DNA from 2 places in the Bacillus sp. 2175 genome. Region 1 is predicted to be linked to the other one. Evidence: riboswitches for the same ligand, from Rfam matches in the RefSeq annotation. Region 1 holds a riboswitch; the other holds the start of a gene.

Evidence for each region. A riboswitch is a leader RNA that binds a small molecule or an ion and turns the genes downstream of it on or off. The one in region 1 is predicted to bind cyclic di-GMP.
Region 2: it holds a riboswitch for cyclic di-GMP, as region 1 does, so the genes downstream of both, ACXKY9_RS02900 (methyl-accepting chemotaxis protein) here and ACXKY9_RS04445 (SpaA isopeptide-forming pilin-related protein) in region 1, are expected to answer to the same signal.

Annotation. Positions count from the first base shown of each region.
Region 1 covers NZ_CM173819.1:811,323-820,395, reverse strand. The annotation lists gene ACXKY9_RS04445 (SpaA isopeptide-forming pilin-related protein) at 1-3,334, opposite strand, end outside; cyclic di-GMP riboswitch class I at 3,395-3,487, opposite strand; gene ACXKY9_RS04440 (TetR/AcrR family transcriptional regulator) at 3,660-4,196, opposite strand; gene ACXKY9_RS04435 (hypothetical protein) at 4,646-5,071, opposite strand; gene ACXKY9_RS04430 (DUF975 family protein) at 5,296-5,949, opposite strand; gene ACXKY9_RS04425 (PH domain-containing protein) at 6,150-7,592, opposite strand; gene ACXKY9_RS04420 (PH domain-containing protein) at 7,585-8,061, opposite strand; gene ACXKY9_RS04415 (hypothetical protein) at 8,141-8,308, opposite strand; gene ACXKY9_RS04410 (TetR/AcrR family transcriptional regulator) at 8,311-8,892, opposite strand; gene ACXKY9_RS04405 (YjcZ family sporulation protein) at 9,048-9,073, shown strand, end outside.
Region 2 covers NZ_CM173819.1:517,170-525,169, reverse strand. The annotation lists gene ACXKY9_RS02905 (non-ribosomal peptide synthetase family protein) at 21-3,602, opposite strand; gene ACXKY9_RS02900 (methyl-accepting chemotaxis protein) at 3,740-5,482, opposite strand; cyclic di-GMP riboswitch class I at 5,618-5,702, opposite strand; gene ACXKY9_RS02895 (anaerobic C4-dicarboxylate transporter family protein) at 5,985-7,298, shown strand; gene thiE (thiamine phosphate synthase) at 7,413-8,000, opposite strand, start outside.

The DNA of each region.
Region 1 (9,073 bases):
TACCCTTTTCAATTTCGAATGAAATTGGCTTTTCTAGTGGTTTGTATCCTGCCGGTGTTTCTACTTCTACTAACTCATACTTTCCAATAGATAAATCTGAAACGTTTGCTTTTCCTTCTTTATCCGTCGTTACTTTTGCAACTACTTTTCCTTTTAAATCACGTACTTCAAATACAACATTTTCTAATGGAGCTTTACTATCTTTATCTATTTTTGTTATCTCTACATTCCCTGTATCCACCATTTCATTTTCTACTTTCAATGATAGAACCTCGGTCATGCCTTTTTTGATTTCAAATGATATTGGTTTTTCTAATTTTTTATAACCAGGTAAACTTTCTACCTCTACTAATTCATACTTTCCTACAAGTAAATCTGAAACATTTGCTTTTCCATCTTTATCTGTCGTTACTTTTGTAACTTCATTACCCTTTTCATCTTGGACGATGAATGTTACTCCCGCTAACGGTGCTTTATTATCTTTATCTATCTTTGTTATCTCTATATTTCCCGTATCTACCATTTCATTTTCTATTTTTAATGATAGAACTTCGGTCATGCCTTTTTTGATTTCAAATGATACTGGATCTGTTAGTTTCTTATAGCCTGGTAAACTTTCTTTCTCTACTAATTTGTACTTTCCTACTAATAGATCTGAGATTTTTGCTTTACCATCTTTATCTGTTTTTACTTCCTTTACTACTGTTCCAGCTTCATCTTGCACTTCAAAAACTACGCCTTTTAATGCTTTTTTGCTGTCTTTATCTATTTTTGTAATTTCTACTGAACCTTTATCTAACTGTTCATTTTCTACTTTCAACGATAGGACTGTTGTCATACCTTTTTTAATTTCGAATGATACTGAATCTGTTAGCTTTTTGTAGCCTGGTAAACTTTTCGTCTCTACTAATTTGTACTTCCCTACTGATAAATCAGAGATTTTTGCTTTACCATCTTTATCTGTTTTTACTTCTGTTACTACTTTTTCTTGCTCATCTTGCACTTCGAAGACTACGCCTTCTAATACTTTTTGACTATCTTTATCTATTTTTGTAATTTCTACTGAGCCTTTGTCTAACTGCTCGTTTTCTACTTTTATTGCTAAAGCTTTTGTCATACCTTTTTTTATTTCAAATGGTACTGGTTCTGTTAGCTTTTTATAACCTGGTAAGCTTTTCGTCTCTACTAATTTGTACTTTCCTACTGATAGATCTGAAACATTTGCTTTTCCATCTTTATCTGTTACTACTTTTCTTACTACTTCATCTTTCTCATCTTGGACTTCAAATTCGACACCCGCTAATACTGCTCCGTTTTCTTTGTCCACTTTTGTAATTTCTATATTACCTTTGTCTACCATTGCATTTTCCACTTGTATTGGGAATATGCCGTCCCCTGTTACACTTACTTCGAACTCTGTTTCTTTTAATTGGTAGCCTTCAGGCGCTTTCGTTTCTTTTAAAATATATTTTCCTAGTGCTAACGGTTTAGAGATTGCCTTACCATCTTTATCTGTAACAATATGTTCGACTACTACACCGTCTTTTACTATATCAAACTCTGCATTTGCTAATGGTTTTTCACCATTTTCCGAATCAATTTTCTTTATTTCAATTTGACCCTTTTGCACAGTATTTTTAATTTCAATTGTTTTTGTTTCTCCAGCTTGAAGTGTAACCTCTACTGGGCTTGTTAATTTTTGATATCCTTCTGGTGCTACTGTTTCATAAACTTTATACGTCCCAGGAGCTAAAGTTTGAGGTACTGAAAAACCTTTTTCGTCCGTTGTCAGTTTTGCAACAACTTCATTTGCACTATTTCGAACTTCAAATTCGGCACCTTTCAACCCTTTGTTCGGATTCTCAGAATCTATTTTATGAAGCGATACTGTACCATCTTTTGGAGCTTCAGGCGGTGTAATAGTTACTTCTTTTGATGTTAATGTTTTATCATCAAAATGTAATTCCGCTTTATTAGGAATCTTCTTATCTACGTAAGAAGATAAGTCTGCATTATTTTTAATTTTCGCCTTGATACTAAGATTAATTATCTGGTCTTCATATGACTTATAATCAAAATTCTCACCAAACGTAAATGTTACTTCACTTCTTTGTTTATCTATATTTAACGTCCCTTTAGAAGTAATATCTTGGCCATTTTTATCATACACTTTTGCCTCTAATACTTCTAAAACATCTTCTAAATCATCACTAATTACCATAGATGTGTATTTAGGAGGATCGTTCGGTATATGTGTACCAACTTGGTATTGAATAACTTGATCCATTTGTGTTAGCTGCTCATTCTCTACAAGCTTGTCATTCTCATCAACTATATTTTTTTCAATGCTAGGTGGATTATTGTCACCTGAACCGGATCCTCCCCCACCACTCACAAATACTTGTCCTACTTTTTCTTCAGTTTTAATATTTTTACCTTCTAATTTCACAGTATTTTTATGAGGTTTTGCAGCAGGATTTGTAACCTTTGTTTTATATCTTAAAATATAGCCTTTTGAACTGTCTGGAAATTCAATTGTAAATCCAGTCTTTGTTGCATTTATTTTAATGTTAGATAAATTTGCTGGCTTAATATTTGTTGGTGCATAACCATCTTCAAATACAGCCTCTTCTAATACTACGCTGTCTGTAATTAACTCATGCCCAGGTCCTAATGTATCTGTTAATTTAAGATCTTGCATTTCTGTTCCAGTTGCATTTACATATACAAGCCAATCAGCAATAGACGGATCTTCTTGATTATAAGAACCCCATTTCAATAGATTTTCCGTATTGGGTTGTGGCTTCGGTCTCTCTGTCGTATTACTTACATTTACTTCTTTATTTACGATTTGACCATCAACGTTAAATTCTAATGGAATTTCTTTAACACCATCATATGCTTCTAGACCAAAGTAGAATTCTACGAATAAAGAACCTTTAATGTTGTTCTTTCCTTCTACGTAATCACCCATAGTACACGTTAATAGACCCTTTTTCATCTCACATGTACCAACTGTTTTTCCTTCAGCATCTTTTAAAGGAAAACTCATATTCATAAGGTCTTTTCGAAACTCTTTTGGCATATCAATTGTGAATTGATCTCCACTTTTTATTTTTTCTTTAGCTGACCACTTCACTTCTACTTTCATACCATCTGAGGCTTGATATGGTTCAGATGTCGTGCCATCAGTACGGGAAATATTAATTTCGTCCACTGGACTTTTCATCACAGCAGCTTGAATAACTGGAGCCCACACATTCAGCACTGAAAATAATACTAGAAAAACTAATGAAACCATTGAAATATGTCTTTTAGTACTTTTCATTTGCATAGTTCCCTCCTAAATTTTTATATTTATATAACAAAAAAAGATCGTCCGGTTGCATCAAAAATGTGCAACCAGACGATCTTAGTAACCAATATGTATTACCGTAGACTCTAAGCTTTGCGGCCTATCCTTTCGAATAGTGTGCTAAAAATATCTTTTATTCTTTTTTTGTTTCATTTTCCTCTTAAACCAAATATTACTATACCGTCTGGACGGTTATAATTCAATACTCTATAAAATTGTTCTATTTTTCTAATAAAAAAAATAATTCACCACTACATTAAAGAAGCAATGGTGAATTATTTTCTCATTATATAGTTCGCATATTCTATTTATATGAATTACTAATAAGAGCTTGAATCACTTTTTCTCTTAACTCGGGGCTTAGCCTTCCAACCCCTAAATATTCCGAATACCATAATCCATCTGCTGCTAATCTAATAATTGTTGCACAAACTGAATCTATCTCATCATTTTCTATATTTTTTTGCAGTTGCTGAAATGATTGTTGTAATGGCTCAAGTAATTCAGGTTTTAACATGAGTGCTGCCATCATACTGCTAGACAACTCTTCTGTTCTTCTCTCATTACTTAATCTTTCCTCTACAAAAGAGCGAACCCATCTCCCTTTCCTCTCTGAGTCTTCCGCTACTTTATTGTAAATGGCCCCTTCATAATCCTCTACCCCTCGGACTATCATACCTTCTATTAAAGCTTCTTTATTTGAAAAGTGATACAATAATCCACCTTTGCTTAAACCCGCCTCTTTTGCCACTGCTTCTAAAGTTAATTTAGCAACCCCTTTACATTGTACAATTTGAGAAGCGGCCGCCAAAATCTTTTGCCGCGTTATGCTTATACTCATTCCTTTTTAAAACCCCATTTCTACTAAATTTATATAAATACGAATCTTATTTTTAATATTGTTGATTACTACTAAGTATTTTCTTTATACAACAAAAGCTTCATTACCTTTGAATTTTTAGTTACTTATTCTATTAAAAATTTCCATATCATTCAATATGATAACATTAAATACACAAAGCTGACTATACATCTATACTTTTGTATTTATTGAAAATATATCCATTAATAAAATTTACCGATTTAGTCCTTCTTATTACTTTAAGACAGCAGTAATTCTTTCAGTACTAAATAAAAAATGTTATTACTCCCATTAAATTGAGTAATAACATTCTACTTAACAAATTCGCTGCCAACTAGCATCCTTCACATCTTCACTAGTCGGTTTTCTAACTGATCCAATAAAGTGAAACTTTATATCCGCAACATGGACAGGTGTATTTCATTTTGTCACTCCATTATTAACTTGTTTTCCCATATATTCCGACTCACAAAGAATGTAACAGCACAAATCATAGTTATCCCCATGAAAAATGTATTAGAATCTTCATATGTAGTTGGAATGCCTACCGTTACGAAAACAATACTAAAAGCTAAAAATAGATATAATAATAAAGATATAATATAGCTTAGTTTAAATCGTAAAATGATACCTCTAAACAATAGCTCACCAAGTAGACAGCCACCTAAAATAATAGGTACTCCGAAATACAATGTAAGGACTCCCATTTGCGCAGTAGATTGAATTATCTTTCCAATTATGTTCGGCGAAACCAGCTCACTATCGTTTCCCATCCTATCATATAAATCAAGTGCTGTTGCTGAAATAAAGAAACTTAATATAGAAAATGAATACGGTATTAAAAATTTGCTCACTCTCATTCACCTCGCTTTTTTCTTTACATATATTATTCATTATTTCCTATCATTTTTACATAAAAAAATAACCCTCTATGATAAAACATAGAGGGTAGCATTTCTATATAAAAATCTATACCTTATCCTGAAGTGAATCCCGAAAATAGGACAAATATCAAAACACCTAAACCATCTGCTATCTGCTCCCTACATTCTTTAGGGTAGATAGTTTATATGTTTTATTAGAAAGTAGTGCCTTCTTTTTTATAATATTCTTTTGAAATCTCTTCATAAAATGCGGCTGATGTCGCGTAGAAATAAGGTGCTAACCATAAGAAACCGATTCCTACAGTAAGAATACTTAAAATGAACCAACCTAAGAAACTTAAGCATAGTAAAAAGTAATCCATTTTATGTCCATTCATCATATGACGACTCTCAGTAATCGCTTGATTCGCTGTATATTCTGGATGATCATTCAAAATAAAATATGTCATAGAATAAGAAAATGATTTAATAATACCTGGAATAATAAGAAGTAATGTCCATAGAGTCAAGTATACATACATTAGTAAATATGTTAAAAACGACTTCATCAACTTACTTCCATCGCTAAACCATCTAAATATATGACCAATGCGAGCATCAGTCCCACGAATTGCATTTAAAACAAGATAATAGGCACCTATTGTTAATGGACCAATAACAAGCATTACTATAATACTTACTGTAAGTGAATCACTTGCTTCTTCCCAACCCCAAAATATCGAGAAAATACCTGTTGTTAGCATTTCAACAGCTCCAATAAGGATTCCAATTAATAAGGTTGCCCCTACCGCTAGTCCCCATCTTCCTTTTAATGCATCAAGTGCTTCTCTTTTCAACTGACTTATCATATATAACCTCCTAATACTATTTCCATTTTATTATACCATTTATATCAAAAATCCCACATATTTTCCTAAAACAGAAGCATATTACCTTTTTTCATACGTATTGATACATGTGTGCTGTAGTTGTACTAATATATGGATTAAACGACTCTTTTCCCTATAACAAAAAAGCCTGCCTTTCATAATAGGCAAGCTTTCTCAAGTTACATCTCATTTATTTTCTTCTTATACCAATCCTGCATTCTCTCCGCATCTTCTACTCTCGTATGCTCTATTTTATAACTAGATGATGCACTCGAAAACTTATACGTACATAAATCCGCACGGCGCTGGAAATATGATTGTGTCTTCTCCATTGATTGGACGTGTCTTCTTCTAATAAGTCCTGTATATTTTCCGACGCTACGATAGACAAGTGTAATTTGTTCTCCGTTAACACTGTAGCCATTTGTTTTAAATGTTGCGTATCCAAGTGTAAAGATAAGGATTGCGAGCGGTAGTAATGCCCACATGATGTAATACTTTTCAAAGTATATGCTTATTCCAGTAAGCGGGATTGCGAGCATAGCGAAAAAGATAAAACTATCAATGAGATAGCGGCGCAATGCTGCTTTTGGTAACGAAGTAATACTTGCATTCAGTTCGTATGGTAATTGTAAATGCGCGAGTAATTGTTGCACTCGATCTTTTCGAATGATAGGATGCAGTGTAACTTTTTCTTCTTTCCCTTCACTTTGAATGACTTCTACTTGCACAGCACAATAACCGAACGGTTGGCGTAAAATGCCTTCTTTTATCGTAATCCCTTGAATGCGGTGCAATTTTAGTACGAGTTCTTTTCTCTCCAGTAACCCTTGCGAAATACGGACTTCATCATTTTTTCGATTCACTGTGAAGTTACCGTGTTTTAACGCGTAGCCAATTGTAGATATCATCCAAGAAACGACAAGTAAAATAGCTACCATGTAAATCCAGCCATATATATCGTGGTCCATTACATATGACGTCACACTATTTTTTATCCATTTCGGAATATACTCATCTACTTGGTGATAAACGAAAAAGATTAAAGAGAACAATACTCCAAATTGACCAGATGTAACAGACGCTATTAAAATCTCTTTCCACGTTAACTTGTACTCTGTCGTTTGTTTTTCCTCTGTAACAATTGCTTTTTCTACTGTATTTTCTGCTGCTTCGTCTAACGTTTTTTCTGCTTTCACTTCTGGAGTTGGCTCATTTAGCAAAGTAATAAGCTCCGTCGCCTCTTCTACCGTAATTCCAGCTAAGCTAACTTCTGCTTCATCGCCCCCGCCAGCTGTTTCAATCTGAATTTTTTTCAAACCGAGCATTTGGTATAGTACGTTAGAACTTGTATTAATTGTTTGAACACGTTCTTTATTTAAGTAGCTCTCCTTTTTCACAAAGAGACCTTGTTTCACATGTAATACGTTATTTTCGACCCAGTATACTTTGTAATACCAGCCTACGATAGCTGAAATAATTGTGATCAACGCAAAACCAATAGGAACTAAATACCAAAATGGAAACTTTCCCCTTAAGCTAAAAAGAAAAATAATGAGTGGTATAAAATCTGTTATTTTTAATTCTAATAACATCGTGATTGGATGCTGCCTCTTATACATCCTCATCACTCACTTTCGCTAATTCTGCGATTTTCGTTTTCAACATTTCAGCTTCATACATCGTTAAACCTGGGATGCTATGAGAAGTTGCTGCTGTTGAAATGTGTAATTCTGCTAATCCGTATTTTCTCATAATTGGCCCTTGTTCAATCGTAACGTGCTGCACACGAATCATCGGTACTAATACGCGCTTTACGACGAAAAGACCATGCTGAATTTCAAGTTCTTCTTCATTTAGTTGGTAGCTGTAATAACGTTGACGTAGTTTCGGAAACGTAAAGTAATCAAACGGTGTATATACAATTGTTAATCCGATGAGCACATAGAAAATCCAAGCCCACCAATTAAACTTAATCATAAAGAAAAGATATGCCAAAATGACTATAATACTGATTCCTAGCTCAATTAAAGAACGCGCTTTCCACACCTTGACCATGTCAGGGTGAATTTCATTTTTCAATGGATCCATGTAACCACTCCAAATCTAGTAATCTAATATATGAATACTCTCAATCTATATTTTACGTAACTTTACAGAAAATTGAAATTCAATCTTCTTTCTTCTCAGGAATAAAATATCCGAACCAAAGTAGCCAAATGAAACCGATTAACTTCATCCAATTTCCATCCGCTTGAAAAGCTTCAATCATACCTGGTATTTTATAAACCCCAATAAATCCAAGAAAACCGAGCCACCAGTTTTTTTGCATTTTCATCTTTACTCCTCCTTCATTACGTTTTTCACATTTCGAATCCAAATTTCTTTATACTTTAACTGGAATCCCATGAGCATATAGTTGCTCATATTATCAATCACGAGTGCTAGCGTATGAGCATTTTCTTCCGTTTCATGTTGTGACACTACGTCAAGTTCTACGCCTTTCTTCAATAAATCGTGGAAACCATTTAAGAAATCTTCTTGTATTTCAAATAAGCGTTTCTGATACTTTTCATTTCGCGATGCAGTTACGAGAAATTCATTGATAACGCGTAATATCCCTTCTTGCCCTTCATATTCAGAGAGCATATGTAAACCATCAGCAATTAACTTTTCTGCAAAGTTTTCTTTCGTATATTGCTCTTTATCGAAATAACTCACGAAATGATATCCAGAGAAAATTTCTTCAAATAAAAAATCGATTAACGCTTCTTTAGAAGAAAAATGATAATAAATAGCCGGTTTTGAAATACCTACCTCTTTCGCAATCATGGAAAGACTCATCTTCTCAATGCCGTGTTCTGCCATAAGTTTAAATGAAGCCTCTACAATGTTTTGCGATGTTTGTAAATTCTTCGTCATACTGTACCTCACTTATTTTTACTTACCGGTCGGTAAGTAAATTATAAAACAAAACGAAATGATTTTCAATTTAGTTAGCACTACAGAAGGTGTTTATCAGAAAATACAGAAAGTTATAAAGTAAAAGCAACATATAACAATAAGGAGGATATCATATGGGGCTTGGTGGTAATGGCGGTAG
Region 2 (8,000 bases), 290 kb from region 1:
ACAAACAAAAGCATGCATAATCATTTCATTATTTTTGGAAAATAACCAACTTTTTCACCATGAGCTAATAACTGCTGTATAAATTCTTTATTAATTGCTGGTACTATCAATTCTTTTTTCTTAATCCATTCATTCGTTCTACGCGTACCCATTACAATTTCAGATTGCTGTGCTCCATCTCCTGCAACTTGAGAAGCAATTAACTCTGCTATTACTTCATTTCCCTTCGCTAATGCAAGTCCGGTATTTACATATTCTGAAAGTGGAACCATTTCAAGATTGTATCCACACTCTCCAATTAGCTGTATAAATTGTTCAAACTCAATTTGATGTGGATGACAAATATGTAACGTCTCTCCTACAATTTGCGCATCTTGTAAATACGATACAATTGATTTACTAGCAAAATCAATTGGTGTGAAATCAACTTTCCACTTCACATTTGGTGCTTTCCCAATTAATAGCATTGTTTTAATAAGACGATAAAATGCGTTTCCTTCAATATTTTGTTGGAACGAACCTGTTTCTGAATGACATGCTAAATTACCTGCACGATAAATATTTCCGCGCAAACCATTTTTCATTGCTTCACGAACAATGTTTTCCGCTTGTAGTTTACTATTTGAATATACATTCTCTAAGTCTACACTGTAATTAAAATCACCAGTTTTCATGTATGTATCCCATTGATCTACCGCTAATTCTAACGGGATACCAATTGTAGAAATAAAATGGAATGTAGCACCTTTCTCCGCTAATGCTAGCATACGGCTAGTTCCTTGGACATTTATATTTTCAAATTGTTTTACATCTCCAAAATGTCTTACATCTGCACCGCAATGAATTATCGTATCCATCTTAGAACTGATGAACATAAATTCTTCTTCGCTCATCCCAAGATACTCTTCTCCCAGATCACCAGCTACGGCCTGTATACGCTGTAACCATTCTTCACATATATCATTAAAGTAGCCTGTTAATGTATCTATAATTCTTTGCTGCACATCTTTGGTTGGTCTTACTAAACAATAAATAGTAGCAGATGTATCTCTCAACAATTCATATAATATGTGTGATCCTAAATAACCAGTAGCTCCTGTTAAAAAGACATTTGAAATCTGGATTTCTTCCAAAACGTTTGCATACGTGATAGTATCTGGCTCGTGAATCACTTTATATTCACGAAATACTTCTTCTTTCTCTACTTTTACTTCTCGCTCAATTCGAGCTAATCCATATATCGTTCTTTCTTTAAAGAAATCTTGAATTGTTAAATGTGAGAAATCTTCTTTTAACAATGTTAAGACTCGTAATACTTTTAATGAATGTCCACCAATTGTAAAGAAATCATCATGCACTCCAACTTTTGAAATTCCTAATACTTCCGCCCAGGCGTTCGCGATTTGTTTTTCTGCTTTATTAGAAGGTGCAACATATTCTTGTAGCCGAACCGGTTCATACTTTTCTTCTAACTGAGCTAACTTCTTAACATCAATCTTTTTATTAGGTGTAAGTGGTAATTCATTAATATAAATTAGTTTAGATGGCACCATATAATCTGGTAATTGCTCTTGTAACTGATAAACTAATTCTGGTATTTCTTTTTTATTTAAAGTTGTATAGAACGCGATTAAATATTGGCTACCTTCCTTACTCTTCTTAGCAAAAACAGCATTTTCTTTTATATTATGATTTTGAGAAATTTTACTTTGGATTTCTCCTAGTTCAATACGATGTCCTCTAATTTTTACTTGATCATCTTTCCGATGTAAAAACTCTATATTTCCATCCTCTAGCAACTTAACGATATCACCTGTTTTATATATATTAACTATAGGATTAAAAGGGTTCGGAATAAAAGCTTCAATTGTTTTATTAGGCTTATTAAAATACCCTTTTGCTAATCCCACTGAATCTATATATAATTCACCAGGTACACCAATTGGACAAAGATTCATATTCTCATCCAAAATCATAACTTGATAATTAGCACATGGTTTACCAATGGGAATACTCGCAACATCCTCATTTAACTGACTAGGTATTTTATAGGTTGTCGTCACTACAGTACATTCTGTCGGTCCGTATACATTATAAATTTCAACATTTGTACCTATTCTTTCTCTCCACAATTTAATAACCTCTACAGGCAACATTTCACCACCAATCGCAATTCTTTTTAGGGAAGCTAGCTTATATATATCTTCTTCTGCTAAATAAGTTGCTACTTGTCGAACAAAAATTGTTGCTAATGCCAAGATTGAAGTTGCTTTCACTTTATAGATTGCATTTGCAAATGCCTCTACAGACAATCGCTCTTCCTCTAATAGTACATACAAGTTTCCTCCGCAGAATAAAGAAGCAAATGACTCCCATACAGAAGCATCGAAACTAAAGGAAGGAAATTGAGCAAATACATCCTCTTCTGTCAATTCATATTGCTTTTTCATCCAAGTGTACAGATTAACAACGCCTCTATGTGCTAACATCGTTCCCTTTGGATTCCCTGTTGAACCCGATGTATAAATCATATAAGCTACATCATCACAATGAATAGACAACTTTACATCTATATCTTCATAAGTTTCACTATCATACAATGAAACTGTTTGAACCCCATCACATGTTATAGGCGTCTCTTTCATCAATATAACTTTCGCTTGGCTATCTTGAATAATGTACTGTATTCTACTTTCCGGATAATCTGGATCAATCGGAACATACGCTGCACCAGCTTTTAATATAGCTACCATACTTACTACTGTGTCTATGCTACGTTTCATAAATATTCCAACATAGTCTCCTAATTGGACGCCGTTTTTAATTAACATATGAGCTATTTGATTACTTTTTTTATTTAGCTCCTCATAAGTTAAAGTACCTTCCCTTGAAGATAAAGCTATACGATTTGGAAATTGAGTAACAGTATTATAGAACATATCGACGATACTTTTCTCAGGATATACTGCTGTCGTATCATTCACTTGACTATAAAGTGCCATCTCGGCCTCTGTAATAATATTAAAATGTTTTATATACTTATTAGTATTTTGTGATATATCAACTAAAACACCTTGTATTTGTTGTGCATAACGAGTAATCGTTGTCTCTTTCCAATTAACACTATTAAATATTATTTCTACACTTTGCATATTTTTACTAAATACAAATTGTAATGTATTCGTGTCTTGTAGCTCATAATATGTTTCACCAATAATAATAGGTGACATTTCATATAATGTATTACCGTTTTGAAACTCTTCTATTTCTTCCTCATTCATTTCTTTAATTTGCTCCAGTTGCTCTTCAATTTGTAAATTTAAACTTTCATAGGAGAGAAAATTAGAAACTTCAATAGTAATTGGAAATAAATTTCCTCTTACATGATAAAGCATGACAATATGTTTTTCTTTAGAAATATGATATAACCACGTTGCAGTCGCTCCTATTAAATCTACAATGTGAGTCAAATTTGAAAACAGTTCCGTTTTCCTTTTTATCCTAAGTTCTGTTCCGTGCACATCTTTAGGTATTTTAATACTTCCTTCTACTTTTCCTAAAAATTCTTTTATCATCTCATTATAAGAAATCACTAATTTCATATTTATGTAAATTCCTCTCTTAAATATAATAAAGGTGTGAAAATTCACACCTTTTTCATCCCTTATTAAAGGGCAGATTCGTTCAATTCATAATCAGTAGCGGAGATACCCCCCTTGATTAGAATTGAACTTTCTCCTTATTCGCTTTTAAACTCACCAATAAGCTCTTGCAATTCCTGAGAAAGCCAACTTAAAGAAGTCGCTAATTCTGCAATATCTTGTACTGATATTTCTTGCTCTTTCATGCTTTCTTCAACATTACTACTGCTGTTGGCATAAGTATTTGCAATATGTGATAATTCATTTACGACTTGAACAATATTCTGGCTATTTTGTAAAATGTCACTCGAATTACCGGAAACAGCTTTTACTTGATCTGTAACAGATTGCGCTGATTTTGAGATTTTTTCAAAGAAATCTCCACTACTTTGAACAAGCGAAATTCCAGTTTCTACTTCTTTTGAACCTTTTTGCATGGAAACTACAGCATCTTCTGTCTCAGCTTGTGTTTCACCAATTAATTTCGCTATATCTTTTGCAGACGCTTCCGTTTGTTCTGCTAATTTTCGTACTTCATCAGCAACAACTGCAAACCCTCTTCCAGCTGCTCCAGCACGTGAAGCCTCAATAGAAGCATTTAAAGCTAATAGATTTGTTTGATTTGAAATACCTGTAATTACAGTTACGATATCACTAATTTCTTTTGACCTTGTTTCTAACGAATAAATGATGGAAGATAAATCTTGTACTGCATTTTGGATTAAACTCATTTGATTAATAATTTGTCCAATCACTTCATTACCTTCAATTGAATGTTGTTCCATACCTTCAGAAGCAACCGCAACTTGTTTTGCAGCCCCAGTTATTTCTTCTACCTTATCTTCCATTCCATGTACAATTCCTAAACATTGTTGTACTGAAGTTTTTTGAGACTGTGCCCCTACTCTTAAACCTTCAATAGAACTTGCAATCTCTTGAACTGCCATGCTGTTTTCCTCTGTACTCGCCGACAATTCTTGTGAAGAAGAAGAAACTTGCTCAGCAGTTTGCCTTACTTTATCTATAATCCCTTTAAATTTTTCAATTGTGTTATTGAAATAAACATTAATAATTCCAATATCATCTGGTCTTTCTTTTAATTTAATACTTAAGTCACCTTCACCAATTTTACGTAACCCTTCTCGTAAATCTTTTAATGGAGCTAGCGAGTGACGCACGATAAAGAATTGAGTAATAGTCGCAATTGCTAATGAAATAATGATGAAGAGTAAGCCCTGTATCATAAACTTCTCTTTTGTAATAGGAACAATGGAAGCATCTAAGTCAGCCGCAATAATTGCAACAATATTGTTTTCTCCATCTGTAATTGGTTCTAATATTGTCACCCACGAACCTATTTCATCTTCATATACTTCTGTCATTTGAGCCTTTTTCGTATCAATCACTTTATCGTATGCCTTCATCCAATGAGCGGGTTGTTCATAATAATCTCCCGGCTTTATAGGAAACGCATTTGTTAACTCTGTAGTCAAACCAACGAGTTGTAATTCTCGCTTTTCATTCGGCTTTGCTCCTGTAACATACGTTTGTCCAACGCTTTTCAATTCTTTTGATACTTCATCTAATTTCTCTGTTAACTTTTCTTTTTTCACTTTTTCGGCTGTAGGATCTTTCGCCATGTCTCTAACTAATTCTACATCCAGTTTTTTCAATACTATTTCTCCTGTTTCAATAGACTGCCTTTCAAATAAAGACATCATACTATTTTGAAACATGTTAAAACTTAATGCACCCATACTTCCAACAAGTGTCAAAATAACTAATACGGTTAATAAGACGTTCTTTTGAAGGAACGATAACTTATGCCAATATTTTTTCATTAATATCCACCTTCCTTAATCAACATAAACAAAAAAAACAAAATATATGAATATTTTGTTTGAAAATGTTTCTCAATATGTTCGAGAATAAAAAAAAGCCAATGTAAAAGCATTGGCCAAGACCAACCCTATCCGTCCGGTAACTGGCTAGCGTAGCCTTTCGACCTTAGCTCCTGTAGTTTTGCGTCCTCATGTTTCCATCAGTTTGCCTTTCTCGCTGAACGAGTTGAACGATATGGGAGTTCTATGAGAATTAATTTATTCTCTTTCAAAGATTACAACATATAAATCAAAATGTCTACTTATTTAGAGATATAAATACAAATTTTTAATGAATTGCTTTTTCAAAATAATTTCAAAAAGTACGTGAATGTTACTTTTTTTATGTTATATAATAAAAAATGTATAAATAACAAGGATTTCTTCGGGTATTTATTTAATTTTCATTCAAATTAAACTATTCGAATATATCTTAACTAATGAATTTCGGAGGTAGTTTATCATGTTTTGGCTACAATTTCTTACCTTGTTACTCTGTATTTTTATTGGTGCACGCCTAGGCGGAGTTGGTTTAGGAGTAATGGGTGGAGTTGGTATGGCAATACTCGTTTTTGTCTTCCACTTACAACCAACGGCGCCTCCTATCGATGTAATGCTTATGATTTTGGCAGTAATTACAGCTGCTGGTGCTTTGCAAGCCGCTGGAGGAATGGACTACCTTGTTCATCTAGCTGAAAAGGCATTACGAAAAAATCCAAAACGCATTACATTCTTTGCTCCAATTGTTACTTATTTATTTACACTTTGTGCAGGAACTGGTCACGTTGCTTATTCTGTACTTCCTGTTATCGCTGAAGTCTCTCGCGAATCCGGAATTAGACCAGAACGACCAATGTCAATTGCCGTAATTGCTTCCCAACAAGCAATTACAGCTAGTCCTATATCAGCTGCAACAGTTGCACTTTTAGCAATGTTAGCTGACTATAAAATCACCTTATTAGATATTTTAAAAGTAAGTATCCCTTCTACTTTCATCGCTTGTATGATAGCTGCATTTGTTGCTAGTAAGATGGGAAAAGAATTAAATGAAGACCCTGAATACTTAAAACGATTAAAAGAAGGATTAATTCCTAAGCTTGAAGAGAAAAAAGAATTTGTAGGTGTAAAGGGCGCAAAATTATCAGTTATCCTTTTCCTTGTAGGAACCTTCCTTGTTGTACTTCTTGGTTCATTTGAAGCACTTCGTCCAGGATGGATAGTTGATGGGAAGTTAGCCCGTCTTTCCATGCCGAACACAATTGAGATGGTTATGTTAACTATCGCGGCTCTTATTATTATTTTCTGTAAACCAAATGTAGAAAGCATTGTATCTGGTAACGTCTTTAAAGCAGGAGCAACAGCAGTTGTTGCTATTTTCGGTATCGCTTGGATGGGAGATACTTTCTTTAATGGAAACTTAAATATGATTCAAGGATCGATTCAGCATTTAGTAACAAGTGCACCTTGGCTATTTGCTATCGCACTATTCATTCTATCTATTTTACTGTACAGCCAAGCAGCAACAGTTCGTGCCTTAATGCCACTTGGACTATCTCTTGGTATTCCACCAGCGCTACTGATTGCGATGTTCCCTGCAGTAAATGGATATTTCTTCATTCCAAACTATGGAACAATCGTTGCTGCCATTAACTTTGACCGTACTGGTACAACAGGTATCGGTAAATACGTATTAAATCATAGTTTTATGATTCCGGGCCTAATTGCAACATTTACTTCTATCGGCATTGGAATGCTCTTAATTTCAATTATGTTTTAAAGAAAAAGCACAAACCTTTATTTAAAAAGGTTTGTGCTTTTTTAATCAAATATTTGTTTAAATTTTGGGCAGTCTATTTCTTCATGTAGCACTTAAAATACTACACTTCCTTCCCTACAAACTTCTCTTTACTTCTTCAACTAATTTTCTCGTACTTTCATACGCAGATTCCGCTAAACTAATTGCTGAAATAACTGAAACACCGTCCGCACCCGCCTCTATAACTGCCGCTGTATTTTCAATTGTAATCCCACCAATACCAACGATTGGCACTGTAATTCCTTGTTCTCTAAAATAAGCTAATCCTTTCGTTCCTTGAACCGCTTTCGTATCTTTTTTCGTACTCGTTGGGAAAATAGGACCAACACCTAAATAATCCGCTCCATTTTCGATTGCAAAACGTGCTTCTTCAATTGTATGAGCAGATACGCCGATAATTTTATCTCCCATTTTTTCACGAACAGATGTAATTCCTTCATCATCTTGTCCAACATGAACACCATCTGCATCTAATTCAATGGCTAATTCTACATCATCATTTACAATGAAAGGAACACTATATTCCTTACAAAGCGTCTGCAATTCTTTTGCAAAGCGCACTCTATCTTCTCCGATTAAAGAACCTTCCCCCTTCTCGCGAAACTGAAAAAGTGTCACTCCACCATCTAACGCTTCTTTCAATACAGCTAAAGGATCCCTCGT